2 regions of the Xenorhabdus siamensis genome follow, and region 1 is predicted to be linked to the other one. Evidence: predicted binding sites of a transcription regulator. Region 1 holds the regulator's gene; the other holds the start of a gene.
The links. Region 1 encodes PurR, which represses purine synthesis genes. Its sites were predicted from a motif close to CANGCAAACGTTTGCNTG; they were not measured.

Region 1 (10,860 bases):
CGGGAGCTTCCGTTTCCCATAATGGCTGTTGTTTGACTGTCACCAAAATAGATGGCGACTTGATTAGTTTCGATTTGATGAAAGAGACACTGCGTTTGACTAATCTCGGTGAGCTTAAAGTTGGCGATTTAGTAAATTTAGAAAGGGCAGCAAAATTTGGTGATGAAATTGGTGGGCATTTGATGTCCGGTCATGTCATTACGACGGCTGAAATTGCTAAAATTTTTACTTCGGAAAATAACCATGAAATATGGTTCCGTATTTATGATAAGCAGTTAATGAAATATATCCTGCATAAAGGTTTTATTGGTATTGATGGGATCAGCCTAACGATTGGAGATGTCGTAAATAATCGTTTCTGTGTTCATTTGATTCCAGAAACGTTGGAACGTACGACACTGGGCAAAAAACGCATTGGACAAAAAGTAAATATTGAAATTGATCCACAGACACAAGCAATTGTAGATACTGTTGAACGGTTCATGGCGCAAAAAGAACAGCAAAGAGTATTATCCCAATTGGAAGAGTAGTTAACGCTGCTTATATTAATGAAAAAATATTAATGAAAAAAGCTACAGAGGTGTGCACTGTAGCTTTTCAACAGCTTTAGAAAGCTGTTGCAAACAATATCATCGAGGAACTCTCAGCCCATTTTCAATTCCATGCGGGCTGAACATGATTTGCCATAGTTGAATATCTCTGGCACGGAATGCGCCAGCGCAGGCGTTCAGATAATAGCTGAACATTCGTTTGAAGCGAGGGCTGTAGTTATTTTCTATCTTACTCCAGTTCGCGATAAAACGCTCATACCATGCCATCAGGGTACGATCATAATCAGCTCCAAAGTTATGCCAATCTTCCATAACGAACTTTCCTGTGCTGGCTTTGGCGATCTTTGCAATTGATGGTAAGTGGCCATTAGGGAAAATATATTTGCTGATCCATGCATCGACACTGACTTTATCTTGATTGGAACCAATAGTATGAAGTAAGAAAAGTCCATCAGGTTTCAGGTTCTTACGTACTATATCGAAATAATTGGCGTAATTTTTATAGCCAACGTGTTCAAACATGCCAACGGAAACAATTCTGTCAAACTGTAGATTCAGGTCACGATAATCTTCAAGAATGATTTTAGCATCCAGATCTTTACAGCGATCTTGAGCGTATTTTTGTTGCTCTACAGAAATGGTAACACCGGTAACGGAGATATCATAGTGTTTGGCAGCATAGGCGGCCAGCCCACCCCATCCACATCCGATATCCAAAAGAGTCATGCCTGGTGATAACTGTAGTTTTTCACAAATTAACCGGAGCTTATTAGATTGAGCTTCTTCCAAAGTATTTGCATCTTTCCAGTAACCACAGGAATATTGCATGTCGGGATCAAGCATGAGCGTGAATAGGTCATTACCTAAATCATAATGCTCTTCACCCACGATCCAAGCTCGTTTGGGAGATTGTAAATTAAATACGCGGGAGGTAATAATCTTCAGGATGTCTTTGATATTTTTAGGGATTCTATGTTCCAGGCCTGCTCTTAAGACTTTATAAAAGAATATGTCCAAACGTTCACAATCCCACCAACCATCCATATAACTTTCGCCCAATCCTAAAGAGCCTTGTTTTAACACTCTTTTATAAAAATCAGGGTTTTTGACTTGTATATCAAAAGGACGCTTACCGTTGATTTCAACATCCGCTTCTCGAAGCAAGTCATTGGCGATCCTATGCCACTGGTCAGTAATTGTTTTTTTTCCTTCAACGAAAGATGAACTCATAGACTCTCCAACATTTGTTTGATGGAATTTTGAGGTATATCTTTGTGATAGGTTATTTATTATCCTAAAACAAAAATGGATTGACCTGAAATTAAGCAGAAAATGTTTCAAAGGCAGAGATGCTGATTCATCCTGAAATTAAAGAGAGCTTCATTGCCTTTAGAAACCTCAAATTCCGAGTTTTTTAGAATAAAGAATCTGTATGAGTATATGAGTGAAATAATATTTAAACAATAATTTAAAGGTCATATTATGGTATGACCTTTAGATGAGAATATTCTTAGTTATTATCTTTAGGCGTAATTTTTTAATATATAACTAATGATCATCGTTTATTTTTTCCTTTTGCAAACAATAACCTATTATCATTGGGATAATAGTCGAAACCATTACTGTCGTGGTAGACAGAAGCGGGTATTTCATAAACATAGCAACAAACATGCTGGCAATAAAGCAAAGACCCAATTGTAAAGCATTTTGTAATGCAGCCGCTTTACCGCCATCTTTTGGATAAACAGAAAGTGCATTTGCTACAGCAATAGGGTAAGAAGCACCATTCATGACGGCCATAACACAGAAAGGAATAAGAATAAGCATGAAAGAAGGATAAATCCGGGCAATTAAATAGATGATTACCATGCTGACAGCATAGCCTATCAGCAAAATTGGAAATATGGTTTCACTTTTGACTTTTTCCAATAAAATACGGCAACCATATCCACCGAGCATAAATGCCAAAGTTTGTGGAATATAGCTTAAGCCAATATCTGTGGCATCATAACCCATATTGGTCAAAATTGTTGGTGAACCCGTTAGCCAGGCAAAAAAACCAGCACTACAGGAAGCATAAATCAACACATTTCCGCTGAAGGTTGAAGACTTCAATAAGGTGAAGAAAGAAACTTTATTTTCATTAATGTTGGTGTCAATAGGTGCGCGTTTACTTGCCAGTAAAAATGTTGGTATAAGCAGAACTAGTGTTACAGCCATTAAAACAAGAAAAATAGTTCTCCAACCTGTATGTGACAATAACCAAGCACCGAGTAAAGGGGCAAGGGCAGGGGAAAGTGCGACCAGTGGCATAATCATGGCAAAAACACGTTTTGTGCGTTCAGCGTCATACCTATCAACGACTAAAGCTTGCCAGGAAACAGCAGCAGAACAGACACCCACAGCCTGAATAAATCTCAGAATAAGTAATTGAGTTGCATCTGTTATCCAAAGTATTCCTAAACAGCTAAGACAAAACAGAGACAAACCGGTAAGAAGAACAGGTTTTCTTCCCAGACGATCAGATAATTGCCCCCATAAAAGCTGGGCAACAGCAAAACCAGCAAGAAAAACGCTGAGGCTTGCACTAATAGCTCCTTCTGATGTACCTAAGTCTTTTGCCATGGCATCAAAAGCGGGCAGATACATATCAATAGCTAAGTAGCCAAGCATACTTAGGCCAGCGAGATAAAACATAAATGGTACAGGGTTTTTATTTGTAGTCATTGTGTCAATAAATCGATGTGATAATTGATAAGAAAATATATGGCTTATTTTATATGGCGTATTTTTTGCTTGTGAAACGGTATTATTTGCATAATGCTGTGAAAAAAATTAAAAGGAAGAAATATGTGGTCTGAATATTCTCTGGAAGTTGTTGATGCTGTAGCCAGAACAGGAAGTTTCAGTGCAGCTGCATCAGAGCTTCACCGCGTACCTTCTGCCATCAGTTATACAATAAAACAACTTGAAGAATGGTTGGCAGTGCCCTTATTTGAACGCCGCCATCGCGATGTGGAATTGACTGGAGCAGGAGTTATCTTTGTAAAGGAAGCGCGTTCTGTTATCAAAAAAATGTATCATACTCGTCATCAATGTCAGCAAGTGGCGAATGGTTGGCGTGGGCAGCTCAGTATCGCTGTTGATCAAGTGGTGAAACCAGAACGGACACGCCAGCTTATTCTGGATTTTTACCGCCATTTTCCAGATATCGAGTTATTTATTTATCCTGAGGTTTTTAATGGGGTATGGGATGCACTGGTGGATGGGCGCGTTGATGTTGCTATTGGTGCCACTCGCGCTTCTCCGGTCGGGGAACGATATAGTTTCAGGGATATGGGATTTATGCCGTGGCTATGTGTTGTCAGCCCTGAGCATGAGTTAACTTCTATAACAGAAAGATTAAATGATGACCAATTGAGGGCTTATCCTAGCTTGTGCCTTGAAGATACTTCACGTAATTTGCCCAAGCGTAATACATGGGCTTTGGATAATCAACGGCGGTTAGTTGTCCCTGATTGGAATGCGGGGTTGGCTTGTCTGATGGATGGGCTGTGTGTGGGAATGGTGCCTAAACATCGTGCTTTGCCGCTTATTCGTCGAGGAAAACTCAGCTTGCTTGAACTTGAACAACCATTACCTGATAGCCCATGTTGCCTGACATGGTCGCAAAAAAGCCATTCACCTGCATTAAGCTGGTTGCTTGATTATCTTGGAGATAGTGCAACACTCAATGCTGAATGGCTACAAGAGGATTAATTGTTAACGACGATAATCAATGAAAGGGCCATCTGCAACAGAGCGACGCTCAACAAGGCGCGGATGGACTTCGATAGTTTGTGCATCTTCACGTTTATTAATGATCCTATCAAGTAACGTGGAAAAAGCCATCTGCCCCAGACGCTCTTTAGGCTGATGAATCGTTGTCAGCGCTGGTGTGAAATAACGGGCATTGCGAATATTATCATAACCAATAACGGAGATATCTTGTGGAACACGTAACCCCATCTCGTCAGCCGCACAGATAGCCCCCATCGCCATCACATCTCCTCCACAAAACACGGCCGTAGGGCGGTGTTTTTGGCTTAAGATTTTATACATCGCCTGATAACCAGATTCAGGCTCAAAATCCCCCTGAACAATCCATTCTTCCCGAATAGTGATATTTGCTTCTTTCAACGCCTTGAGGAAACCTTGATGACGTCCGCCTCCGGTATTTCTGGCCAATGATCCGGGAATAGCAGCAATATCACGGTGACCACGTTCAATCAGATATCGACCGGCCAAGTAACCACCATGGAAGGCATTATCGATAATTGCGTCAGTGAAATCTCCTCTGGACTCACCCCAATCCATGACTACCATGGGAATGTTGCGATAGTCTTCCAGCATTCCCAATAATGGTTGGGGATATTCAGAACACATAACCAGTAAACCATCGACGCGTTTTTGTGCCAGCATAGCAAGATAAGCTTTTTGTTTGTCGAGATTGTTATGGGAATTACATAAAATCAAAGTATAACCTTTGCTATAACAACTATTTTCGACAGACTCAATGATTTCAGCAAAATAAGGTGCTTCACTTGATGTTGCCAGTAGTCCGATAGATTTGGTGTGATTAACCTTCAAGCTACGGGCAACGGCACTGGGAGAATAATTCAGTTCTTTAATGGCAGCCCACACTGTGGCCTTTGTATCTTCGGCGACGAAACGGGTTTTATTGATAACATGGGATACGGTTGTGGTTGAAACACCAGCGCGTTTGGCCACATCTTTAATCGTTGCCATGATAAAAAGGACTCCTGACCTTAGGTCTAAATTTGTATACCCTTCATCTGGATATAGATCTTTGTTAATCATTTGCCAGTATTATATTTATATATAGGAAGATAACTGACACTAATTTAGTGATAAACCCTGAATTTTGTCTGATCTAGCGCAAAAGTGAAAGTAGTAATCAATGCTATAAAGTATATGCATTAAATACCACAGTGTGGTTTTTTTTAACCTCTGAGGTAAATAGCCAAACAAAATTTATGGTGTCGCGGAGTCTTAATTTTCATGGTGAGGATGGCTTATGGATACAGATCTGAAATTGGGATTATTGACCGCTTGTAGTGCATTAATCATGATTGTTTTTCTGGGGGGACTTTGCCTGATCTAATCAAGGTCAGGAAACCATATCAAGGTGAAATGCTGTCTGTTTTACTTTAGCGGCAAGTAAAGGTAAGTTTTTCACTATTCAAGGGGCACTTACTAAATGAAATTAAGTGTGTTGGATCGGAAAAACTTACCCTTGTCATTTTAACTGGCGGGTTAATTAAGCCAGATTTTCTTCCACAAATTTCCAGTTAACCAGAGCCCAGAAATGCTCCAGATATTGAGGACGTGCATTGCGGTAATCGATGTAATAGGCATGTTCCCATACGTCAACAGTCAGAACTGGCTTATCTTCACCAGTCAATGGAGTTGCTGCGTTGGAGGTATTGACGATAGCCAGACTGCCGTCGGCTTTTTTAACCAGCCATGTCCAGCCAGAACCGAAGTTTTTCAGTGCTGCATCAGTAAGTTGCTGTTTAAACTCAGCAAAAGAACCGAAAGAATTATTGATAGCTTCTGCAACTTTACCAGTTGGTTCACCACCACCATTTGGTGACAGGCTATGCCAATAGAAGGTGTGGTTCCAGACTTGTGCTGCGTTATTAAAGATACCGCCTTCAGAGGATTTGATAATTTCTTCCAGTGGTTTTCCGGCAAACTCAGTATCTTTAATCAGATTATTCAGGTTTACAACGTAAGCGTTGTGGTGTTTGCCGTAATGATATTCCAGAGTTTCTGCTGAGATGTGAGGTTCTAAGGCATCTTTAGCATAAGGTAATGCTGGTAATTCAAAAGACATTGCATACTCCTTTTAATATCGGGTTTTTGGCTTTATAAACCATGACTTGTAGCGTACTAATCATGGATAGAGCAAATTTTAGCTTATTATCATGTTGCTATTTTGTTTGGTCATTATCTTAACAATTTTTCTGCTAAATAACAGGGGAAATGATGTTATTTAGTGGCATTCTGACGTAGAAGCATTCAATTTTACTGACTTTAATATTTATTAAGGATGAAAATATCAACTAATTACAACTTATTGTTCAGAACAAAAAATTTGCAGGCGTGTGTTCACGGTAGCAAATCTGCATCAGAAAGTGGTATTCTGAATCAATCTTTTCTGATGCTGATAAACAGCGCCTGCCGTTTAAGGAAGTAAAAATGACGACAATTGAGAAAATCGAACGCCAGATTCAAGAAAACCCAATCCTGCTGTACATGAAAGGTTCGCCAAAACTGCCAAGCTGTGGTTTTTCTGCTCAGGCAGTGCAGGCTTTGTCTGCTTGTGGTGAACGTTTTGCTTATGTAGATATTCTGCAAAATCCTGATATCCGCGCAGAGTTGCCTAAATATGCAAACTGGCCAACATTCCCTCAGCTTTGGGTTGAAGGTGAGTTAATTGGGGGATGTGACATTCTGATTGAAATGTATCAACGCGGTGAATTACAGGCTCTGGTCAAAGAGACTGCGGATAAATACCGTGAGCAGGAAGACAGTAAGTAGTTTGTTGTCTCAGTGAAGTTTTAAATCAACAAAGCCCCATACACAATTAGCATTAATAATCATATTTATTGACGGTAATATTTCATAGCAATGTTAGGTTGTGGCAACAGGTATGGGGTGATAATCGTTATAGAGTTATAAACTGAGAGCCTAATGAGATAGGCTCTTAGTTTATCAGGTTTCATTATCGGGATCTGGCACAGCCAACGGCCAACCACCAAGCCGTTTCCAGCGATTAACCAATTCGCAGAAAAGCAGGGCAGTCCGGTCTGTATCATACAGAGCGCTATGTGCCTGATTACTGTCAAAAGGTATTTCTGCCGTAATACAAGCTTTAGCCAGAATTGTCTGGCCTAGCACTAATCCACTTAATGCGGCAGTATCAAAAGTGGCAAAAGGGTGAAATGGATTGCGTTTTAATCCAGAGCGTTCTGCTGCTGCCATGACAAAATTGTGATCAAAACTGGCGTTGTGGGCAACTATAATTGCGCGGTTGCAATTACTGTCTTTCATGCCCTTACGGGTCATCTTGAAAATAGCATGTAACGCTGTATATTCGCTGACAGCTCCCCGTAATGGATTGGTAGGGTCGATACCTGTAAATGCTAAAGCTGCTGGGTCAAGGTTGGCTCCTTCAAAGGGCTCAATGTGGAAATGTAGTGTATCAGCAGGTGCCAGCCAACCTTCTTCATCCATTTTCAAAGTAATTGCAGCGATTTCGAGTAAAGCATCTGTCCGTGCATTAAAACCAGCAGTTTCTACATCAATGACAACGGGATAATAGCCACGAAAACGTCCGCTTAGTATGTTTTGATCTTTTGTATTAGACATCTGATTTTGTTCTTAACTTCAGGATAGCGGATATTATGACAAAATTTACGGTGTCTTGCAGAGGTAATATCTATCCAGTTGAGAAATGAAGGGCATGCAGGATGCCCTTTTGTAGAGAGGAATAATTAATGCCCTAATGCACTAGTGGCACTTTTGTTTTCGATTAATTCGATTTTATAGCCGTCAGGATCTTCAACAAAAGCAATAATAGTTGTTCCGCCTTTTACTGGCCCTGCTTCGCGAGTGATTTTTCCGCCAGCAAGTTTGATACGTTCACAAGTTACTGCAACATCATCAACGCCTAAGGCGATATGACCGAATGCTGTTCCCATTTCGTAGTTTTCAACTCCCCAATTATAGGTCAGTTCGATGACGGCACCTTGATTTTCATCGGTATAACCTACAAAAGCGAGGGAATATTTATACTCTGGATTTTCACTAGTACGAAGTAGACGCATACCCATCACTTTAGTATAAAAATCAATCGAGCGTTGCATGTTGCCAACACGGATCATTGTATGAAGTAGACGCATGATTACCTCTTGAGTTTATGGTCTTATAATCAAATGGCGATATCGCGAAATAACGTAGTGGTGAAATTTCGCGCTCTGACTGCATATGTTTGATTAACTATATATGGTAAAGATAAAGTAATTCAATTCGTCCCTTCATCTATTTTGTTTCTAATCCTGACTATTTTTGTAGTTCAATATTTGGCTTGAATTTAATCTGGGTAATGTTGCAATTCTGTCATAGATTGTTTAGGTAATTCTGAGAGCAGGAGGATGGCATGGCTGAGCAATTAGAGTTTTTTGCTATTCCGAACCCTTGCAAAGGGATTTGTGAATCGGATACTCGTGGTTTTTGTCGAGGATGTTATCGCAGTAGGGAAGAGCGATTTATGTGGATGAAATTATCAGACGGACAAAAAAGAGAAGTATTGCGGTTATGTCGTGATAGATATCTGCGAATGAGAAGAAATAAAGAACATGATGAAGGTGAACCATCAGAACAGCTTGGATTATTTTGATTTTTCGTCTTAACTGTTAATGAAAATTGTTTATATGAATAATATTTCATATTTTCCATAAGGTTAGGAAGTTTTACTGTGATAAAATGATATTTTATTCATATTACATGTCTTTTATTTGATATAGGTCATTTAAAAATATTACAATAGTTGACTAATTAAAGTCTTTCGGTAAAATTTTCTTATCAAATAATCAATTATTGAACAATAATCATGCTAATTATTTATCTTATTGTTTTTAATGATTTTTGTCGTTTTATTGGCTGTAACTGTAAGAGAAAAATGATATTAATGTAAAAATATATAGATTAGTATTTGGATGGCGGTTATTCTTATAGAACTTTAGCCGAGTGGTACTGTATCTATTTTATAGAGTTTGTATTTGTTTCGTTGATATTTAAAATCTTAATAGTTTAGCTGAAGGATTATTTTATACAGTTTATATCGTTGGTGGATTAATGCGCGATTTTATTCGATGTGCCGTAAAACTTCGCTTTTTAGGGCAACGAAGATGTCAACTTTATTTTTGTTTGTGAAATGTAAGTAACAGGCCAACGCGGCACTCATTAAGTAATTAGTGAAATATCTGACTCTACTTATGTGAGCGTGATATAGGATGCGTATCCATTATTCATATGAATAAACTGATTGGATAATTCATTGATGTTATATGAGTCTCTAATTATAAGGAGGGGTAATTGGAATTGACATTGGGATCAGATCTGGCACGTTTAGTTCGTGTTTGGCGCGCTTTAATTGATCATCGTTTGAAGCCGTTGAAATTAACTCAAACACACTGGGTTACTCTGTATAATATTAGTCTGTTACCACCGGAGCAGTCACAGATACAACTTGCGAAAGCTATTGGTATCGAACAACCGTCCTTGGTAAGAACTTTAGATCAATTAGAAGAAAAAAAACTCATTACAAGGCACACATGTGCTAATGACAGGCGTGCCAAGAGAATCAAATTAACCGAAGAATCGGAAAATTTTATCAAAGAAGTGGATAGTGTTATTGGTTCGACGAGGAAAGAAATTCTGGAGGGAATTACTCATGATGAGTTAATTCTGCTTGCTTCTGTAATAAAAAAAATCGAAAAAAATATTAACCAATTACATAAACAGGTAATATAAAAATTAATCGATAAACAGAAAATCACGGATTACCAAGATTTAGTTCCGCGATTTTCTGTTTAAACATACTTGAACAATGTTAAATAGGTGAAACCGTTGTCGAGTCGCCACTATCGACGATTCTAACTCGTTGCCCTTTATTGAATACAACCTTATCCAGCTTCTGTACCACAACGATATTTCTTCCGCTATCAGTACGAATTTCCAACTCAACACCTTTTGTTTTATCGAGAACACCTTCAATTCCTTGCCCCGCCATTCCACCAGCAATAGCACCTGCGGCAGTTGCAAGCTTTTGACCAGAACCACCACCAATGGTATTTCCTAACAATCCACCTAAAACAGCTCCACCGATCAGACCCAGCACATTCGGGTCACCAGCCTGACCACCTTTAATAGTCACCGGACGGACGGACAGAATAGTGCCATAGGCAACGTTTTGAATTTGTTTGGCTTGACCAATCGAGTAGGTGTCGCTGGAAAGTGCTCCCATGTCAGCACATCCGGATAATGTTGTCACTACAACTGCACCAACCAGGAAACGTTTGAACATAGTTACTCCTAATTTTAATGCTACGGGGGAAAACTGATAATAAACCTACAACCAAGCATTCAGCTACTATGGTCAGTAACAAGCATAATAATTCTGCGAGTTACTTATTCTATACATTAATGGCTTATCTCTAAATATATAATAAATTTCTCG
Region 2 (10,860 bases), on a different contig from region 1:
CATTGCATGATCATATCCAACATAAAAAAACTCCCTGATAACAATACCTAACAATTATTTTACTGAAATTGCTTACGACTGACCGATTTTAAGTTACCCTTTGCTATCATACACGTATCCTGAAAATGATAGCTAACTGGACATAGTGTTTTTATAAGCACTGTTTTACGAGAGTCGCTTTATGAAAAAAACATCTACTAAGAAACCCCTGATAGCGATATTGGTTAGTCTGACACTATTTGGCAATCTTCCGGCCCTTTCTGCACCTGTTGCAGATTCATTACCAGATATTGGTACAACAGCAGGATCTACGCTCAGTATCAATCAAGAAATAGAACTAGGTGATTTCTATATCCGCCAAATACGTGCTGAAACCCCGCTGATTTATGATCCACTATTAACAAAATACATCAATCAGCTAGGCCAGCGGTTAGTAAATCACGCAGATGCGGTCAAAACGCCTTTTCATTTTTATATCGTCAATAACCCTAACATTAATGCGTATGCTATTTTCGGTGGCAATGTTGTACTACACTCAGCCCTGTTCCGTTATAGCCGAAATGAAAGCGAATTAGCGTCTGTCATGGCCCATGAAATCGCCCATGTCACTCAGCGTCATTTAGCCCGCCGGATGGAAGATATCCAACGAAAATCGCCGCTAGCATGGGCTGGCACATTAGGTGCTATCTTATTGCTAATGGCTAATCCACAAGCAGGAATGGCAGCATTAAGTGGTACTCTGGCTGGTTTTACACAAGGCATAATCAGCTTTACTCGCGAAAATGAACAAGAAGCAGACCGTATAGGTATGCGGATATTGAACCAAGCCGGGTTTGATCCTTATGGGATGCCTAATTTCATGCAAACTCTGGGGGATCAATCCCGGTATAGCTCTAAACTGCCAGAAATGTTATATACCCATCCATTGCCTGACAGCCGATTAGCTGATGCCCGCAACAGGGCCAATCAATATCCCAAAAAATCTATTCCAGAATCACAAGATTATCTGCTTGCCCGCGTGCGCATTCTGACAATAGAGTCTACTGTACAATCTCCCTATACAGAGGAGCTTCTGAACAAATACAGCCAAGGAACTGCAAAAGAAAAAATTGCCGCCTCTTACGGGCGGGTTCTCCTCCTAACCCAAAATAAAAAATATACTGAAGCCAGAACAATACTGACTCCATTACTGGATAAACAACCAGACAATATATGGTTTATTGATGCCATGACAGATATTGATATTGAGCAATCGCAGTATGCGCAAGCTATTACCCGCTTACAACAAGCCCTCCAAAAACATAAAAATGATCCGGTGTTACAAATCAATCTCGCTAACGTCTATATTCAGGCTAAACAATATCCAAAGGCTTCACAGCAGCTATTCCAATATACTTTCAACCATCCTGATGATTTAACCGGTTGGTCATTAATGGCAGAAGCGGCAGGTAAACAAGGAAAACGCAATACTGAACTGGCAGCTTATGCAGAAACTATGGCATTAAAAGGACAGTTCGATATGGCTATAAATTATCTCAGCCAGGCCAGTGCATTGGTAAAATTAAATAGTTATGATCAAGCCCGTTACGATGCCCGCATTGATCAGTTACGCCAACTGCAACAACGTTATAGCCAATATGAGAAATGAGGTTTTTTACATGCAAGATATTATTTTTTACCATAATCCCCGTTGTTCAAAAAGTCGGGAAACGCTTAAGTTAGTTGAAGACCTCGGGATTACCCCAGAAATTATTCATTATCTCGATACGCCTCCAACAGCAAAACAACTTGCTGTTTTATTAAAAAAGCTAGGTTTCAACGATGCCCGTCAGTTAATACGAACTAAAGAAACGCTCTATAAAGAATTGGGACTTGATAATAGTGAACTATCACAGGAAACCTTACTCCAGGCAATGTCCGAAAACCCTAAGCTCATAGAGCGTCCAATTGTTGTGGCAGGAGATAAAGCACGCTTAGGGCGTCCGCCAGAGCAAGTTAAAGAAATTTTAGGCAATTAACTATTTTGGGATATACAGAAAAGTGATAGGGAAATACTTCTATCACTTTTTCACCCTTTGCTTCCTGACCCAACTTATTAAAGATCAAGGATATCTTTTACAAATGGGATTGTCAGTTTACGTTGAGCCACAATAGAAGCACGGTCAAGCTCATCCAACGTCCTAAATAGTGTTTGCATTTCCCTATCAAGTCGTTTTAACACAAAACGGCCCACATCTTCAGGTAATTCAAACCCTCGTAACTTCGCCCGCAATTGCAATGCCTGAATTTTTTCATCATCAGACAAGGGTTGCAATTTGTAGATCTGCCCCCAATCCAAGCGAGATGCCAAATCTGGCAATGTTAAGTTAATTTGTCGGGGAGGACGATCTCCGGTAATCAAAAGACAGGTTTGGCCGATCTCTACAATCCGGTTATAAAGATTAAAAATAGCCATTTCCCATAACTGATCACCTGCAATACATTCCACATTGTCAATGCACACCAATGATAAATGTTCCATACCATCAAGAACTTCTGGAACAAAATAAGCTCGTTTATCTAACGGTACATACCCTACAGCCTCTCCTTGTTGGGACAATTCGGCACAGGCTGCGTGGAGTAAATGGCTCTTGCCCCCACCATCGCGGGACCAAAAATAGATATAACTGCCATGTGACTGACTAATAGCCAATTTTATTGCTGCTAATAAAGACGTATTCTCACCTGCAAAAAAGCTGGCAAATGTTTCATCATCAGGCAAATATAAAGGCAATGAAAGCTGCGCCGGTGTATTCAGAAGCACCTCAAACCGAATGGATAACGAACAGTACTGAGTTTACCATAAAAACCAAGTCTACTACAAAAAGCGATAACAAACACAGTTGACAATACATTTTGATAATGTTTTATTTTTCAGCCAATTATTTCTAATATAATAAAAAATAACCAATTTAGAATTAACAAGAAAAATAAAATAAATAAAACAAACAGTTAAAAACAATCGATTAAAATTTATTCTGAAAAACAGATTATTTGAAAATATCCTTAAAAATCGAACTGAGAAAACTTTTTTCACTCACAGCTTATTTTTGTTAAAGAACCATACAGAAATATAAAGAACCGTGGTTTCTCATAACAAAATAAATACATCACTGTGCTGATTCAAGAGTTCACTATGGCAATTGAAAACAACTTAAGACAAGACGAGCACAGACTACATTTGCACAAGGCTCATTGAGCCATATTCTTTTCCACACAAAAGATCTTGATGAAAGAGAAGATAGAATATCCCCTCTTGCTATGAATATTATACTATCAATAAGTTTAGAAGAAATTTTGCTGGAAATTGTCGAAAAATAGATAAGAACCCAACTTATATTAAGTCGAGCAATTCCTCCCTATGATCATACTTTTATTACGATATATCCTAAATAAATATGAGTTACACTGAACTGTTTTCTCGAATGATTTACTTTTCTTTATCGGATGTAGAAATTATCAGAGCATTAGCCTCTTTCAAAAGTTCAGTGACTTCGTTTTTATCTAAATCACCCTCAATAGATATAGAGCTGCCATTACTTTTAACTATAGATATTTTTAAGTTACGACCGCCCAAAAGTGCTATGAGTGCTCTTCTTATACTATCAAGGTAGCTTAGATTATCTTTAAAAAAAGTGAGAGTAGGTTTAATAATGTTGAATGTCTCTGAACGAGATATTACTGGATCAACTTCTATATGAAACCTAGCAAGTTCAGTATAAAACTCTTCGATCAAAGATTCATCTATATATAAAGTAATAATATTGGTATCTTTCATTGTATTCTCTACTTTATCTTTAGTGATACTAAATAAATAAGTAAAATTGAATCATATAGAAAAAACATCTGATATCTTTAGCGCAGTCCATTTTTATGGCACAAAGACTAAAATATAAGAAAGGATTTTGTGAAAAACCCTTTCTCATAAGAAGCAAATACAATTTAGCTTATAACTTTATTATTCTATCATATACAGGATCTTAAAAATTAAGCCTTGCAAAACACGCTTCCAATGTCTTGTTTTTACATGACTTTCTTTGTCGGGTTTTGAAGGCATTCCGGCATAAATAATCCTTGGCTTTTTCCAGCCAAAAACAGGTTTCCGACCATGCCCTTTGTAGCAGGTTTTCAATTATTGGCCGCAACCAGATATCCGTATTTTGCGCCGCTTTAAGTAAGGAAACCTCCGGAAATAATCGTCTTGCCATTGTCCGTCTGACCAGTAAGGTGAGCAGACTTGACCAGATAAGTCCGGTGACTAACGAGTCTTTCCGGGTGGCAAAACCTTGCCAGTTTGTGTGGGATTTCAACTCCTTAAATAACAGCTCGACCTGCCATCGACAGCGATAAATATCCATCACATCATTAGGTGTAAATTCTTCCGCTGGTAAATTCGTCAGCCAAATACAAAACCGTTTTTCCTCCTTAAGCCAACGGCGGATAATGCGAAATTCATAACCGTTACGCTGACAATGCAAATCTAACACTTCAGAGCGGTGAATTCTGCACGTGACCGTTTTTAACCTTTTTCCTGCCAGTTTAGGTAACAATTTTCCTTGTCCATTGTGGGCGGCGACAATCAGGGGATTGAGGGATTTTTTCCCTCTGACAATAAATGAAGCATCTGAATGCGAGAGTTGTTCAAAATAGTCAAAATCAGGATACCCCGCATCAGCAAGCAGAAGTTGTCCCTTCAATTCGGCCGGAGCAGGCAAATAAGCGCGTTCCGCTGCGGTATCTGCTGTGACGGTCATTGCTGTTGGTGTTTGACTGAATAATGACATGGTTATATGACATTCAACGGCGGCAGCGGTTGTTTTGAAGCGATAAGGAAAGACTTCAGCGAGAGCAGGATGAACCTGAAATGAGCTGCCATCTTGTAAAATAACATTTTGGAATTTAGCTAATTTTTGGGGTATCGCTACTTGTTTTTCAACCCACTGAGCCATAAAAAATCGGACGATGATTTTAATAAACGCCTCAAAAGCCGGTTTGCGTAATTGATTATAAAAAGGCCGGTAACTGACTTGCTGGGCGTCGGGGCATAGGCCGTTATACTTCTGATGTAATTGGGCAATGGCGTTAATTTTACCGGTACTGAGTGCAGAAATCAGACTGAGGATCAACGTGCGTGGCTCAATATTTCTGACACGTTGGGTGAACCCACAGCCAAAGGCTATTTTATTCAAAGAAACGTCACTGAATAATTGCATTAACTGGTGTTTTATAGCAATAATCGTCATAGGCTTCATCCGTGGTTTTTGATATTTGTTTGGCGACGATAATCAGATCATAAATGAAGCCTTTTTTCTATCTAAAATATACGGTTACTGCTTAAGATCCTGTATATGATTATTCTATAAATATTATTTTGTACCAAATATCTTATCACCTGCATCCCCCAGGCCAGGAACAATATATCCATGTTCATTGAGACGTTCATCGATAGACGCGGTATATAGCTCAACATCAGGATGAGCTTTCTCTAGTGCTGCAACGCCTTCTGGTGCAGCAACTAAAACCAATACCTTAATGACAGGACAACCTGCTCTTTTCAGTAGATCAATCGTAGCAATCATAGAACCGCCTGTTGCCAACATCGGATCAACAACCAACGCCATACGTTCATTAATGTCAGAAACCAGTTTTTGGAAATAAGGCACAGGCTCTAATGTTTTCTCATCACGGTAAACACCGACAACACTGATACGGGCACTTGGAATATTTTCCAACACACCATCCATCATTCCCAAACCTGCACGCAAGATAGGCACTACTGTGATTTTTTTTCCTTTGATCTGATCTATTTCTACCGGACCACACCATCCATCAATGGTCACTTTCTCAGTTTCTAAATCAGCAGTTGCTTCATATGTTAGAAGACTTCCCACTTCTGAGGCCAGTTCACGAAAACGCTTAGTGCTTATGTCATGGTCGCGCATTAGGCCCAGTTTATGTTTAACGAGTGGGTGTTTAACCTCAACGATCTTCATGGGTTTCTCCTACTGTATATTTAGCCGGCAGATAAAAAAATCGCGGGATTATACCTCCTTTTTGATATCGCGCCACTATCCACCTATTAATTTTTAGCAACCACAAGTATTTTTCTCCTATTTTTTATCCGTAATAACCTACAGAAAGCTATCGCAAACGTTTGCCTAGACTGTTAGAATTACCCCCGTTCTGTTTTATTCATTCAAATGCAATCGCCTGGGAGCTACGCAGTGACCAACAAAACCTCTCTTAGCTATAAAGATGCCGGTGTCGATATTGACGCGGGTAATGCCTTAGTCAATCGTATCAAAGGCGTAGTGAAACAGACCCGACGCCCTGAAGTGATGGGGGGATTGGGAGGATTCGGCGCTTTATGTGCCCTGCCACAAAAATATCGTGAACCTATTTTAGTTTCCGGCACAGATGGCGTTGGTACTAAACTGCGTCTGGCGATGGATCTGAAACGTCACGATACTATCGGAATTGATTTGGTCGCCATGTGTGTTAATGATCTGGTTGTTCAAGGTGCTGAACCGCTGTTCTTCCTTGATTATTATGCGACAGGTAAATTGGATGTGGATACAGCATCCAGTGTCATCACCGGCATTGCAGAAGGCTGTAAACAAGCCGGTTGTGCGCTGGTCGGTGGAGAAACAGCCGAAATGCCCGGCATGTATCATGGAGAAGATTACGACGTTGCTGGTTTCTGTGTCGGCGTGGTTGAAAAATCAGAAATCATTGATGGCAGCCAGGTTCAGGTCGGCGATGCACTGATTGCATTGGCATCCAGCGGGCCACATTCTAATGGCTATTCATTAATTCGCAAAATCCTTGAAGTCAGCCAGACCAATCCTGAAACAACCAAACTGGATGATAAGCCATTAGCTGATCATTTACTTGCTCCGACCCGTATTTATGTCAAACCATTACTTGAATTAATTGAGAATGTTGAGATCCACGCGATTTCTCATCTAACGGGTGGCGGCTTCTGGGAAAATATTCCCCGTGTTCTGCCAGAAAATATGCAGGCAAGAATCGAGGGGACTAGCTGGCAGTGGCCTGCGATTTTCAAATGGTTGCAACAGGCAGGTAATGTCAGCGATCACGAAATGTACCGCACATTCAACTGTGGAGTCGGTATGATAATTGCCCTACCACAATCTCAGGCAAAACAGGCAATTGAATGCCTAAACACAGCAGGAGAAAATGCGTGGCAAATCGGCAGCATTACTGAACTTGGTCACAACGAACAGCAAGTCATTATCAGTTAATAGAAAGCCAGTTAATAAAAGGCCAGTCAATAGAAAGTCATCCTATGAAAAAAATTGTGGTATTAATTTCTGGTAATGGCAGTAACCTACAATCCATTATTGATGCCTGCCAACAAAACCGGATTAATGGACAGGTTTGTGCAGTGTTCAGCAACAATGCCAATGCTTATGGCCTGCAACGGGCAGAACGCGCGGGTATTCCCACGCATTCTCTCAATCCGAAAGAGTATGCAAATCGTGCAGATTATGATTTTGCTCTACTCACCGCTCTTGATCGATATCAGCCCGATTTGGTCGTTTTAGCGGGTTATATGAGAATATTGTCACCCGGTTTTGTACAGCATTATCGCGGACGCCTGATTAATATTCACCCTTCCCTGTTGCCGAAATATCCCGGTTTGCATACCCATCGTAAAGCAATAGAAAATGGAGATCAGGAGCACGGTACTTCTGTCCATTTTGTTACTGAAGAGCTTGATGGTGGACCCATTATTTTGCAGGCTAAAGTACCAATCTTTACAGGCGATCAGGAAGAAGATGTCATCAGACGCGTCCAAACTCAGGAGCATAATATCTACCCGCTGGTCATCGGCTGGTTCCTGGATCAACGTCTGAGAATGGATAACAATACCGCCATTATGGATGGCAAGATATTGCCACCACAAGGTTATGCCTCAGAATAACCAATATTAGACTGATTACAGCATTGTGTTTAGATAGTGTCGTCATAAATAAATTCATGTAATAATCACCCTATATTACATGAATGGATGACTTAACCATGAGCACACCCGCACACCGCCGTCACGATATTTCCGATCATATTTGGAGTTTGCTTGAACCTCACCTACCGGGGCGTAAGGGGGCCTGGGGGCGTGTTGCTTATGATAATCGATTATTTATTAATGCCGTGTTCTGGATTTTACGGACAGGCGCACCCTGGCGAGATTTACCGCCCGATTATGGCGACTGGAAAAATACGCATCGCCGTTTTTGTCGGTGGCGGGACAAAGGCGTATGGGAAGGACTGCTTGAAGAACTCATCTTTGAACCCGATTTCGAATGGCTGATGATTGACGCCAGTCATATTAAGGTTCATCCCCATGCCGCAGGAGCGGCAGGAGGCAATCAGGATATGGGGCGCACAAAAGGGGGCTCAATACAAAGATACATCTGGCCGTGGATGCGCATGGTATGCCGATCAGAGCGCTTATTACAAGCGGTCCCACAGCGGATTGCTCACAAGCTGAGGCCTTGATTGACGGAATAGAGGCAGAACATTTATTAGCGGATCGGGGCTATGACAGTAATACCGTTGTTGAACAAGCAAAAAAACAAGGCATGGCAGCGCAAATTCCCGGCCGAAAAAATCGCAAAGTGAAACGAGAATATGCTCGAGACCTCTATCGACTCAGGCATTTAGTTGAAAATGCGTTTCTTCATCTTAAACGCTGGCGTGGCATAGCAACCCGCTATGCCAAAAATAGTGCATCGTTTCTTGCCGCGGTCCAAATCCGTTGCCTTGCTCTTTGGTTAAGTATCTCATGACGACACTATCTAGAGTTAATGTGTTCAGAATTAATGTGTTCAGGTTAGCGTGTAAAGTTAATGCATTGAGATTAATACGTTTTAAGGCTAATGTGTTTTAAGGCTAATGTATTAAAGTTAATCATGTTAAGATAATGAAAATTAACCAGACACTTTGCTGTAAGTTATTCTTTCGGAAAGTTATTTCTCTATATTTCGTTCTTTTTCTATAATTTATATTTTCCTATAATTTGTAGTGCTAACCCAAAGCTGTAACTTGAAAGGCAACGGGGACATCTAGTAATAATTAACTATCCGTATATCATTTCGTATAGACCAAAACTAAATCGGCTCTTATCGTAAAAACACTGAGGTATCTAATGTCCAGTGGCTCTGAAAATCCACCCGTAAACTTACGCCCCCTCGAACGGGAAGATCTCCCTTTCGTCCACCAGCTCGATAACAATGCCAGTGTCATGCGCTATTGGTTTGAAGAGCCTTATGAGGCTTTTGTTGAATGCGATCTCTATGACAAACATATCCATGACCAAAGTGAACGCCGTTTTATTATAGAGAGCATGAATGCTAAAGTCGGCTTGGTTGAGTTAGTGGAAATTGATTATGTTCACCGCCGTGCCGAATTTCAGATCATTATTGCACCAGCTTATCAAGGGCAAGGTTATGCCACTGAGGCGGTTAAACTTGCGATGGAATACGCATTTTCTGTGCTCAATCTCTACAAACTCTATTTAATCGTTGATAAAGAGAACGAAAAAGCAATTCATATATACAATAAATTAGGATTTTATACCGAAGGTGAATTAATCGATGAATTTTTCGTAAACGGCTCTTATCATACTGCTATTCGGATGTGTACTTTCCAACATCACTATTTTGCTAACAAAATTCGTCATTCTCAGAGTAAAAAGCAAGATCGTTAACCCAATAAATGGACCAAACGGAGTAGTAATGTCCCACGACCGCCTCTATACAGAAAAAGAACTCAGTTGGCTCTCTTTCAATGAACGCGTACTTCAGGAAGCGGCTGACAAAAGCAATCCACTTATTGAAAGAATGAGGTTTCTAGGGATCTACTCCAATAATCTGGATGAGTTTTATAAAGTTCGTTTTGCTGATGTAAAACGTCGTATTCTTATTAGCGAAGAACGGGGTTCTGCAACCAGCGCCCGGCAATTATTCAAAAAGATCCAGTCTAAAGTAGCCAAAATCGATCAAGAGTTTGATGAACTCTATAACGATTTACTCTTAGAAATGGCACGCAACCAGATTTTCTTGATCAACGAACGGCAGATATCACCCAATCAACAAATCTGGTTGCGACAATATTTCCGGCAACATTTACGTCCGCATATTACACCTATCGTCATCAATCCAGAGACTAATCTGGTTGAATTTTTGAAAGATGATTACACCTATTTGGCCGTGGAAATTATTCGGGGACAAGAGACAAAATATGCCCTGCTGGAAATTCCAGCAGATAAAGTTCCCCGTTTTGTTAATCTACCGCCAGAAATGCCCAAAAAACGCAAGTCAATGATTTTGCTTGATAATATTTTACGTTATACACTGGATGAAATTTTCAAAGGTTTTTTTGATTACGATACACTGAACGTTTACTCCATGAAAATGACCCGTGACGCTGAATACGATTTAGCAACGGAAATGGAATCCAGTTTGCTGGAATTGATGTCTTCAACCCTGAAACAACGGTTAACAGCCGAGCCTGTCCGCTTTGTTTATCAACGAGATATGCCCGATGAAATGGTAGAGCTACTACGCAGTAAGTTAGGGTTGTCTAATGATGACTCTGTTATTGCTGGCGGCCGTTATCATAACTTCAAAGATTTCATTAAATTTCCCAATGAAGGAAACCGAACCCTTCTGAATAAACCAATGCCACGCTTGCGCCATACCTGGTTCGATCATTTCCGCAACGGTTTTGATGCTATCCGTGAACAAGATGTATTGCTCTATTACCCTTATCACACTTTCGAGCATGTGCTGGAAT

Region 2: the regulator PurR is predicted to act here: its motif matches at 6,183-6,200, upstream of purM (phosphoribosylformylglycinamidine cyclo-ligase).

Annotation. Positions count from the first base shown of each region.
Region 1 is NZ_JBBMXE010000007.1:256,168-267,027, reverse strand. It holds gene AAC852_RS07925 (riboflavin synthase subunit alpha) at 1-530, shown strand, start outside; gene cfa (cyclopropane fatty acyl phospholipid synthase) at 630-1,781, opposite strand; gene punC (purine nucleoside transporter PunC) at 2,100-3,278, opposite strand; gene punR (DNA-binding transcriptional activator PunR) at 3,402-4,310, shown strand; gene purR (HTH-type transcriptional repressor PurR) at 4,314-5,339, opposite strand; gene sodB (superoxide dismutase [Fe]) at 5,872-6,450, opposite strand; gene AAC852_RS07895 (Grx4 family monothiol glutaredoxin) at 6,816-7,157, shown strand; gene rnt (ribonuclease T) at 7,332-7,988, opposite strand; gene gloA (lactoylglutathione lyase) at 8,114-8,521, opposite strand; gene AAC852_RS07880 (DUF1289 domain-containing protein) at 8,779-9,018, shown strand; gene slyA (transcriptional regulator SlyA) at 9,717-10,154, shown strand; gene AAC852_RS07870 (outer membrane lipoprotein) at 10,234-10,707, opposite strand.
Region 2 is NZ_JBBMXE010000019.1:71,612-82,471, reverse strand. It holds gene AAC852_RS18160 (AI-2E family transporter) at 1-23, opposite strand, end outside; gene bepA (beta-barrel assembly-enhancing protease) at 182-1,648, shown strand; gene arsC (arsenate reductase (glutaredoxin)) at 1,659-2,018, shown strand; gene hda (DnaA inactivator Hda) at 2,096-2,803, opposite strand; gene AAC852_RS18140 (hypothetical protein) at 3,470-3,817, opposite strand; gene AAC852_RS18135 (IS4 family transposase) at 4,020-5,282, opposite strand; gene upp (uracil phosphoribosyltransferase) at 5,406-6,032, opposite strand; gene purM (phosphoribosylformylglycinamidine cyclo-ligase) at 6,264-7,304, shown strand; gene purN (phosphoribosylglycinamide formyltransferase) at 7,349-7,987, shown strand; one part of gene AAC852_RS18115 (IS5 family transposase) at 8,086-8,461, shown strand; one part of gene AAC852_RS18115 (IS5 family transposase) at 8,461-8,852, shown strand; gene speG (spermidine N1-acetyltransferase) at 9,212-9,772, shown strand; gene ppk1 (polyphosphate kinase 1) at 9,801-10,860, shown strand, end outside.